DNA from 3 places in the Clostridium oceanicum genome. Region 2 is predicted to be linked to each of the others. Evidence: predicted binding sites of a transcription regulator. Region 2 holds the regulator's gene; each other region holds the start of a gene.
The links. The regulator Rex, encoded in region 2, represses fermentation and respiration genes when NADH is low (regulators of the CRP and FNR family bind a similar motif). The targets are predictions, from matches to a motif close to ATTGTTAANNNNTTAACAAT.
Positions count from the first base shown of each region.

Region 1: ABDZ71_RS07930 (YeeE/YedE family protein) is a predicted target of Rex. The motif match lies at 1,748-1,767, and genes of this name have one in related genera.
Region 3: ABDZ71_RS13290 ((2Fe-2S) ferredoxin domain-containing protein) is a predicted target of Rex. The motif match lies at 1,631-1,650, and genes of this name have one in related genera.

Region 1 is NZ_BAAACG010000008.1:383,410-386,701, reverse strand. It holds gene ABDZ71_RS07940 (sensor histidine kinase) at 1-1,034, shown strand, start outside; gene ABDZ71_RS07935 (response regulator) at 1,012-1,617, shown strand; gene ABDZ71_RS07930 (YeeE/YedE family protein) at 1,863-3,125, shown strand.
Region 2 is NZ_BAAACG010000003.1:57,862-61,153, reverse strand. It holds gene abc-f (ribosomal protection-like ABC-F family protein) at 1-669, opposite strand, end outside; gene ABDZ71_RS02045 (redox-sensing transcriptional repressor Rex) at 870-1,499, shown strand; gene ABDZ71_RS02040 (sulfide/dihydroorotate dehydrogenase-like FAD/NAD-binding protein) at 1,729-2,619, shown strand; gene gltA (NADPH-dependent glutamate synthase) at 2,619-3,292, shown strand, end outside.
Region 3 is NZ_BAAACG010000010.1:625,174-628,465, reverse strand. It holds gene ABDZ71_RS13295 ([Fe-Fe] hydrogenase large subunit C-terminal domain-containing protein) at 1-1,343, opposite strand, end outside; gene ABDZ71_RS13290 ((2Fe-2S) ferredoxin domain-containing protein) at 1,344-1,598, opposite strand; gene ABDZ71_RS13285 (hypothetical protein) at 1,780-1,974, shown strand; gene ABDZ71_RS13280 (GNAT family N-acetyltransferase) at 2,072-2,569, shown strand; gene ABDZ71_RS13275 (DUF6637 family protein) at 2,642-2,929, shown strand; gene ABDZ71_RS13270 (YbgA family protein) at 3,192-3,292, shown strand, end outside.

The sequences.
Region 1 (3,292 bases), on a different contig from region 2:
ACATAATATATTCAATTGCTATTACTTTAGTTCCTTTTATTATCTATGGGTATTTTTTTAGAAATAGCCCAGATTATATGGGGAATATAGGTCTTTATATAATTACATCTTTAATAATATTTAGTATATATGGTGTAATACAAAATAATTTTAACGAGTTAAATCAATATTTTTCTTTAAATTCAAGAAAGAATGTTTTATTATGTATTGTTGTATTTGTAACTACAGTTATGTCAGGAGTACTTTTTCATTTTAATGCAATAAGCTATTTTATTTTAATACATTTTTTTATTTTTATAGCTTTATTTTACTTAACTCTTTTATATGATGAAATAAATTATAAAGTATTTAAAGAAGAGAAAGAGGATTTTAATAGAAATAATTATAATTTTTATATAAATAATTTAATTCGTATATCAAAAGAAGAAGAAATTAAAAAGGATTTTTCAAATTATCTTCATGATGAAATATTACAAGATTTATTATCTATAAAAAACATGATGTACAAAATAGATAAACCAAAAGCTAAAGATATTATAATAGAAACTTTAGAACAATTAAATAAGTCTATTAGGCAGCAGATGGAAGAATATCATCCAATAATATTAAAAGATCTAACCTTTAAAGAAAACATAAGTAATTTGATAGATATGATAAGAGAAACTTATAAAAACAATATTTGTATTTTTTTAGAGTGTAATGAAGATTTGTTTTTAGTAGAGCCTTATAATATATCAATATATAGGATTTTAAAAGAATTGATAACAAACTCTTTTAAACACTCAAATTGCAAGAGGATTTTTGTTTCTTTATTTCAAAAAAGAGAAGAAATAAAAGTTATTGTAGAAGATGATGGAATTGGATTTAATAATATAGATATTAAAGATCATCATGGATTAAGTTCTATTAAAGAGCAAGTAGATTTGCTTAATGGTAATTTAATTATAAAAACAGGTAAACTTGGTGGGATATCTGTTATTATTGAAATAACTATGAGAGGGGATAATTCTTATGAATATTTTATTAATAGATGATCATGCTTTATTTGTAAAAAGTTTAGAATTTGCTTTAGAAGATTATGATGAAATTGAAAATTTTTATACAATTAAAGATATTGATAAAGTTATGGAAGTAATAAGTAAAAAGAATTTAGATATTATTTTAATTGATATAAATTTAAATAATATGACTAGTAAAAATGGATTAGAGATTGCTAAAGATATTGTAGCTATTTATCCTGAAAAGAAGATTGTTATTTTAACTGGCTATGATTTGCCAGTATATCGCTATGAAGCAAAAAAGATTGGAGTAAAAGGTTTTTTAAATAAAAATATAACTCCAGACAAGCTTTTTAAATTGCTTATTCATATAAATAAAGGAAATAGTTTTTTTGAGGGCAATGTTAATTTTATAGAAGTTCTTACAAAAAATGAAAAGCAGATTTTACAATTATTAGCTGAAGGATATAAAAGAAAAAATATTGCAAAATTGCTTCATTTAAGTGAACGTACTATTTCAAACCATATACAAAATATATTTTCTAAACTAAATGTAACATCTTCTATAGAAGCGGTTACAAAAGGAATTCAACTGGGGTATGTTCAGCCAATTTATTAAATTATGATTCCTACATTTATTATTTTGAAATTGATATAAAAAAACATTATTCTATATAAGCAAGTCTTATAATAAGTACCTATAACTTCTGTGTTATTATATTAGGGAAGTAACAAAGTTGGCGCTTTCTTTAGACAAAAATTTAACAATAAAAGTAATTATACATAGGTAATTTTAATCAAAAGACAAAATGAATAAGTAACAATAATATTAATTTAAAAATAATATTTGAGGAGGAAATTATTGTGAAAAAAAACACAGAGTATCTTATAGGATTTATACTACTTATTGCAATCATAATAATAGGAAATGTTGGACTTACAAGTTCAATGCTATTTTTTAGACTACTTGCGGGGGTAGGACTTGGATATGCCCTTACAAGATCATTCTTTGGGTTTGCAGGATCTGTAAATAGAAGTTATAGAGCAGGATCGACAAAGCTTATGAGAATGTTAATGATTTTATTTGTAGGAACAGCAATAGTAAGTGTAGCTTTCTTTTTAGGACAAGATGTAACTAAATATGATTTATGGGTTAACCCTATAAATTTAGGACTTATATTAGGTGGAATACTATTTGGTTTTGGTATGTCATTTTCTAGTTGTTGTGCATCAGGAGTTCTTACTGATTTAGTAACAGGACTTCCACGTGCATTTATAACCCTTATATTTTTCGGAATGGGAGTATTTGTAGGATTCCCAATTCAAAGTTCAGCTCCATGGGTAACAAAGACATTAGTTAAAACTAGTACATTTAAAAATGGAGTATTTTTACCAGACTTATTTAAATGGGATGGATTAGAAGGATATTTAGGAGCAATAATAGTAACAATTATTTTTGCTGTTATAGCAATTTGGATAGCTAAAAAATATGAAGATAAAAGGAAATCAGAAAATAGTTACCTTGGTGTAGATACAGAAATTCTTCAAGAAGAAATTAATGAAGATAAAGAACCATTCAAATTATTTAGTAAAAAAACTTATGAAAAATTATTTGTAAAACCATGGACACTTGGAATGGGAGCAGTTGTAATTGGTGGTATATTCACACTTTTAATGGGTGTAACTAAAGCTGGATGGGGAGCATCTACTCCTTATGGATTCTGGTTTGGTAAATTACTTATATTCTTTGGAGTTTCTCCTGAAAGTGTAGCAAGTTTTTCAACTAAACCAGCAAAAATATATACAGCACCATTCTTTTCACATCCAATAAATGTACAAAATTTTGGTATAATACTAGGAACAATTGTTGCATTATTCTTAGCAGGAAGTTTTGCTAAAACTGTTAAAGAAGGTTTATCTATAACACTAAAAGAAGGTTTAATCTATGTTGTAGGTGGATTTACTATGGGACTTGGAACTAGATTATCAAATGGTTGTAATGTAGGAGCACTTTATACACCAATAGCTAACTTCTCTTTATCAGGTTGGATATTCCTTGCTTTCTTAGTAGCAGGAGGTATTTTAGGAAATATAGTTTATAAAAAGTTAATGGTGAAAAAGGCATAAAAAAATTTATACTATATTTCACTTATTATTTTAATGTGCATCACAGAAAATAAACAATTTTAAAGAGCTACAATTGGTTAAGTTAAAAATAAAAGACTAATTGTAGTTCTTGTTTTATATAAGGGGTTATATTGATTTAAAATGAGTATTTTTAATGTAAGTATATT
Region 2 (3,292 bases):
TCTATCGTGAGATATTACTAATACAGTTCCTCTATAGGCAGTTATATATTCTTCAAGCCAACTTATAGCATCTAAGTCTAGATGATTGGTAGGTTCATCTAAAAGTAGCACATCAGGATTTCTTAATAGTAGTTTACATAAAGCAACTCTAGTTTTTTGACCACCACTTAGTATACTTATTTTTTTATCAAAATCTTTTTCTGAAAAGCCAAGACCTGTTAAAACACGATTTATTTCTCCTTTATAAGTATAACCACCTCTATTTACATATAAATCTGTATATGTTGTATAATCTTTTATTATTTTTTCATGATAATCTTTTTTAGATTCATCATAAGGTTCATTCATTAAATTTTCTAGTTCAGATATTTTATTTTCAAGCTTAATTAATTTATTAAATACTGTTAAAGTTTCTTCATATATAGAATTATTAGAGTCTAAAGATAAATGCTGAGCTAGATATCCTACAGTTTTACTTTTGTCTAGAAAAATTTCACCACTATCTTGAGTCATATTATTTGTTAATATTTTAAATAGAGTGGATTTACCAGCTCCATTTGGACCTATAAGACCAACTTTATCTCCTTCATTTATATTAAAACTTATTTTATCTAAAATTAAATCAATACCAAACATTTTAGTTAAATTTTTACAGCTTAATATTATCATCAGTTTCACCTTCCTTAACAAATATTATTTTACTATGGAATAGAAGTATTGTGTAGTATTAAACTTTTATATTTGATTTTTTTGATATAAATAATATAATATATAAGTAAGGTATTTTGAAGTATTAATGTATAATTATAAAATATATGGTACAATATATATAAGAGAAACTGTAAAGGATGATATTAAGGGGTGTAGTAATGGAAAAGAAAAAGAATATTTCAATGGCAGTTATCAGAAGGTTACCTAAATATCATAGATATTTACAAGAGCTTTTAAACAATGATGTGGATAGAATATCATCAAAAGAGCTTAGTGAAAAAATTGGTTTTACAGCATCACAAATAAGACAAGATTTAAATTGCTTTGGCGATTTTGGCCAACAAGGATACGGATATAATGTTAGCGAATTATATCGTCAAATAAGTAATATATTAGGATTGTCAGATTCATATAATATTGTGATAATTGGAGCAGGTAACATAGGACAGGCGTTAGCTAACTATACTAGATTTGAAAAGTTAGGATTTAATTTAAAGGCTTTATTTGATGCAAATCCTAAACTTACAGGACTTAAGATAAGAGAAATAGAGATACATGATATTGATTATTTATCAGAATACCTACAAGAAAATTCTATAGACATAGGAATAATAAGTGTTCCTAGTACAAATGCACAAAAAGTATGTGACATTTTTGTTAAAAATGGAGTAAAAGGTATTTGGAACTTTGCACCAGTTGATTTATCGGTACCGGATAACGTTGTAGTGGAAAACGTACACTTAAGCGATAGTTTATTAACATTAACTTGTTTAATAAATAAAAACTAAAAAGTATATCTTAGTTCTTTATCGTTATAGTATTAACAATTGAAAAAACTTAAAAAAACTCTCTTTAATAATTTAAAGGGAGTTTTTTGCATATTACTATGGAATATTTTAAAATATTATGAAATATATCTAGAAAATACAAAATATAAATAATTTTTAAAAAATTTTTCGTATTTTGTGTTATAATTTAATTGTTATAAAATTATTTTATTCACGGGGGAATAAGGGTATGTACAAAATTTTAGAAAAACAAGAAGTCGCTCCTAACATATATCTTATGAAGATAGAAGCTGTTAGAGTAGCAAAAGCTGCAAAACCAGGACAATTTATAATTGTAAAAATGGATGAAAAAGGAGAAAGAATACCGCTAACTATTTGTGACTATGACAAAGAAGAAGGATCAGTTACTATAGTATTCCAAACATTAGGTGCATCTACAAATAAGATGGCTACATATAATGTTGGAGATTATTTTGCGGATTTTGTTGGACCACTAGGACAACCTTCTGAATTTGTTCATGAAGATCTTGAAGAATTAAAGAAGAAAAAAATTATTTTCATCGCAGGAGGAGTTGGTACTGCACCAGTTTATCCTCAAGTAAAATGGTTAGATGAGCATGGTATAAAAGCCGATGTAATTATAGGATGTAAGTCTAAAGAAAACTTAATATTAGAAGATGAAATGAAAAAAGTATCCGGTAATGTATATGTTGCAACTGATGATGGATCATATGGATACAAAGGTTTAGTAACAAATTTATTAGAAGATTTAATACAAAAAGAAAATAAGAAATATGATGAAGTTATCTCTATAGGACCTATGATCATGATGAAATTTGTAACTAAGCTTACAAAAAAATATGATATAAAAACAGTAGTTAGTTTAAATACATTAATGGTAGATGGTACAGGAATGTGTGGAGCATGCAGAGTTACTGTTGGTGGAGAAACTAAATTTGCTTGTGTTGATGGCCCAGAATTTGATGGACATTTAGTAGACTTTGATGAAGCTATGAGAAGACAAACAATGTATAAGACAGAAGAAGGTAAAAAAGCTTTAGAAGAGCAAGAAAGAAAAGAAGGACATGTATGTCATATTGGATTGGATGGTGATCATTAATGGATAGAATGAAAAGAATACCAATATCAGAACAAGCTCCTGATGTAAGAAATAAAAACTTTAAAGAAGTTTGTTTAGGTTATACAGAAGAAGAGGCTGTTAAAGAAGCTAGCAGATGTTTAAATTGTAAAAATCCTATGTGTGTAAGTAAATGTCCAGTATCTATAAACATACCTGGATTCATAAAACACGTAAAGGATGGAGAATTTGAAAAAGCAGCTCAAGTTATAGCAGAAGATAGTGCTCTTCCAGCTGTATGTGGTAGAGTATGTCCTCAAGAAAGCCAATGTGAAGGTAAATGTGTTCTTGGAATAAAAGGTGAGCCAGTAGCTATAGGAAAATTAGAAAGATTTGTAGCTGATTGGTCTAGAGAACATGATATAGATTTATCAAAAACTGAACCAAAGAAAAATAAAAAAGTAGCTGTAATCGGTAGTGGTCCTGCTGGACTTACTTGTGCTGGTGATTTAGCTAAAAAAGGATACGATGTAACTATCTTTGAAGCTTTACATGAGCCTGGTGGAGTTTTAGTTTATGGTATACCAGAATTTAGATTACCAAAAGATACAGTTGTAAAACATGAAATAGAAAATGTTAAAAAATTAGGCGTAAAGATAGAAACTAATGTAATTATAGGTAGAACAGTAACATTACAAGAATTAGTAGATGAAGA
Region 3 (3,292 bases), on a different contig from region 2:
GCTTTTACTAAAAAAGTTTTTTCAGCAGCAGGATTCATTGCTTTTACATGCATATTTTCATCTAGTAAGAATATGGAATTAACAGTATTTTCAAAGATAGCATTAGTTAAATTTTCTGCTTTATTTCTCATATAATGAAGGCACATATTAGTTTCTGCCATACCTTCGTATATAGCTTGAGCTTTCTCAAGGCAAGTATTGTACCCACAAACCCCACAGTTAAGTTCATCTTTTTTACTGTATTTACCTAAACTTTTCATTATCTTTAAAAGTTCTTCTTTAGGTGCTTTCTTTTTTTTAAAGCTTTTATCATGAAATTTTACTGAAAAATCTATAGAACTTGGAATAGTAGGAAGCTTTGTAAGGGTGTTTTTATTTCTGTTTTGTATATAATTTTTAACTTTATTTAATCTATAATAGTATAAAGATTTACTTTTGCACATATTAGGACCACCGATGCAACTACCTTCACAGCTGCTTATTTCTAAAAATGTATTTTTAATATATCCCTTTTCCATACTTTTTAAAGCCTCTATACAGTCTTTTACTCCCGTTACTGCAATTGAATTTAAGTTTTTATTACAAAGAGTATCTTTAATAGAATCTATTATACCGTTTTTCATTGCAAAAGTTCTAATTTTTTTATAGGTATTTTTATCAAAATCTCCTAAGGGTAAGTTTTTTATATCAATATTAGAAATTTTTATCCAATTTTTTAATTCATCAAAATTAATTACTGCATCAATAGCTTTATCTTTTTTGTATATATCTGATTCTGTTTTTTTAGCAATACAAGGTCCTATAAAAACTACAAAGCTATTTTGTCCATAAAGATTTTTTAACATTTTACCATGTGCTGTCATGGAAGAAGAAATAGGCATTAGATATTTTATAAGATCTGGAAAATATTTTTCTATTAAACTTACAACAGAAGGACATGTTGAAGAAATATAATTATTTAATTTTGTTTTTTCTATATAGTTTTTATATAATTCTGAAACAATTTCTCCTCCTAAGGCAGTTTCTTCTATATTTGAAAAACCTAAGGATCTAAGAGCGGATATAACTTTACCTTCATCTATGCTGAAAAATCCAGGGAAAACCGAGGAAATACTAGCTACTACTTTTTTTCCAGAAGAGATGGCCTTTTTTATTTTATTTATATCTTGGACATCTTTTTTTGCGTTTTGAGGACAAATTACTAGGCAATTTCCGCAGGATATACAACGTTCTTCTACTATTTCTGCTTTTTCATTTTGAAATTTAATAGCTTTAACAGGACATGATCTTAGGCATTTATAACAGTTTCTACAATTGGAACCGGATATATCTATATAGTTCATCTATTCATTCTCCTTTAACTTACCTAATATTACATCATGGAAAAATTTATCAACATTGGACTCGTTTACAGAATAGATTTTATCTTCAACCTTAACAGAAACAGCTTCTGTACAATGACCTAAACAAAAGGCTCCTTTAATTTCTATTTTATTTTCTAAATCTTTATCAGAAATCATTTTTTTAAAACTAGAGATTACTTTATAAGAACCTTTTAAATGACAAGCACTCCCGACACATACATTAATTGTAATCATTTGATATAATCACCTTCTAATTTTTTTTATATGTTTATAATAATTTTACAATAAAAGCTTGAAAATTAATATAATGAATTTTAATTTAAGATATTATTAAGAATTTTGTAACTAATTTGTATAGATTTTAACATTAGAAATAGGGTATTATTTAATTAAAGGATTATAAAGGGGATATTTTATGAATAAGATAGTAATTACTGTTGTTTCAATAATTGTGATAGCATCTATTTTTATATTTTCCGGATATAATATAATATTAGCTACTATGAGTAATAAGATTCCTAAATTTTTTATGATTGCAGCCATGTTAATCTTAGTATTTATAACTATAGCTATATTATATACTGCTCTATATAAGAATACAAAAAGTTAATATTTGTATATAAACTACGCATTATTTATTGTTTTACATAATATATATTATTATAGTATAATTATACTTATATTGCTTTAGAGAGGGGTATAGGTATATGATTATAGCCGCAGAAAATTATATAGATTCAATTATGAAAATGCTTAAGCTTTGTAAGAAGGACATGTTAATCAAAGGAAATAGTCAGTGGGATGCTGATTATCCAGATAAAAAAACTTTAATAGAAGATATAAAAAAAGAAAATCTATATGTGATTATGGATAAAGAAGAATGCATTGCTATGATTTGTTTAAATGAGGATCAATCTCCTGAATATAAAAAATTAAAATGGGAGTTAAATGATGAAAATGCTCTAGTAGTCCATAGGTTAGCAATAAACCCCATACATCAAGGGAAAGGTTTAGGAAAAAAGATTATGGAATTTGTAGAAGAACATGGTTTAAGTAATGGATATAAATCTGTAAGATTAGATACATATTGTGAAAATGAAATAGCAATAAATTTTTATGAAAAATGTGGTTATAATATAATAGGAGAAGTTAATTTTGAGGGTAAGCATTTACCTTTTAAATGTTTTGAAAAGATATTAAAATAATGTCTTTATAGGGAATATCCAGAATATTCTATGAATTGTGTAAAAATGGGAGTTAAAGGGAGAATTGATTGTATGAAAAATAATAAAAAATCTACTCAAAGCTATTTACAGCTTTTTCAGATTATTTTAGGTGTGTTAATATTAGTAATGGCTTTTGCAATAATATTTAATAACTCTATAAATTACATAGGAAAATTTAAATTTAATAATATAATATTAGTTTTATTAGTGGTACTTAATGTATTAAGTGGAATTAATGAATTTAAATTTAAAAAAGATAAAGCAAAAGGGTATTTTTATTTTATGATAGGAGCAGTTATGTTAGCTCTTTTAATAATTTCATTAGTAATTATTAAATAGAAAATTTAACATATAAAAAGATAGGCTATTTTAAGTCCTATCTTTTTTTGCTTTGTATAAAATATATAAATTTTTCAATAAATCTATTAATAATAGACTTATATAAAACTAATTATAATTAATTTCTAATTTTTGCATTTAGATTTTTAAAAAGGACATATTTTATGAAAAATTTTAAGTTTTATCTATTAGAATATTTAATATTGTTAAGAGAAATACTAAATTTAATATAAATATTAAATATACTATTTGGAGAGATTGTATGGATAAATTAGAAAAACCTATAATATGTGTAAGTAAATGTTTAGGATTTGAAAATTGTAGATATAATGGACAAATGTCTAAAAGCTCTTTTATAGAAAA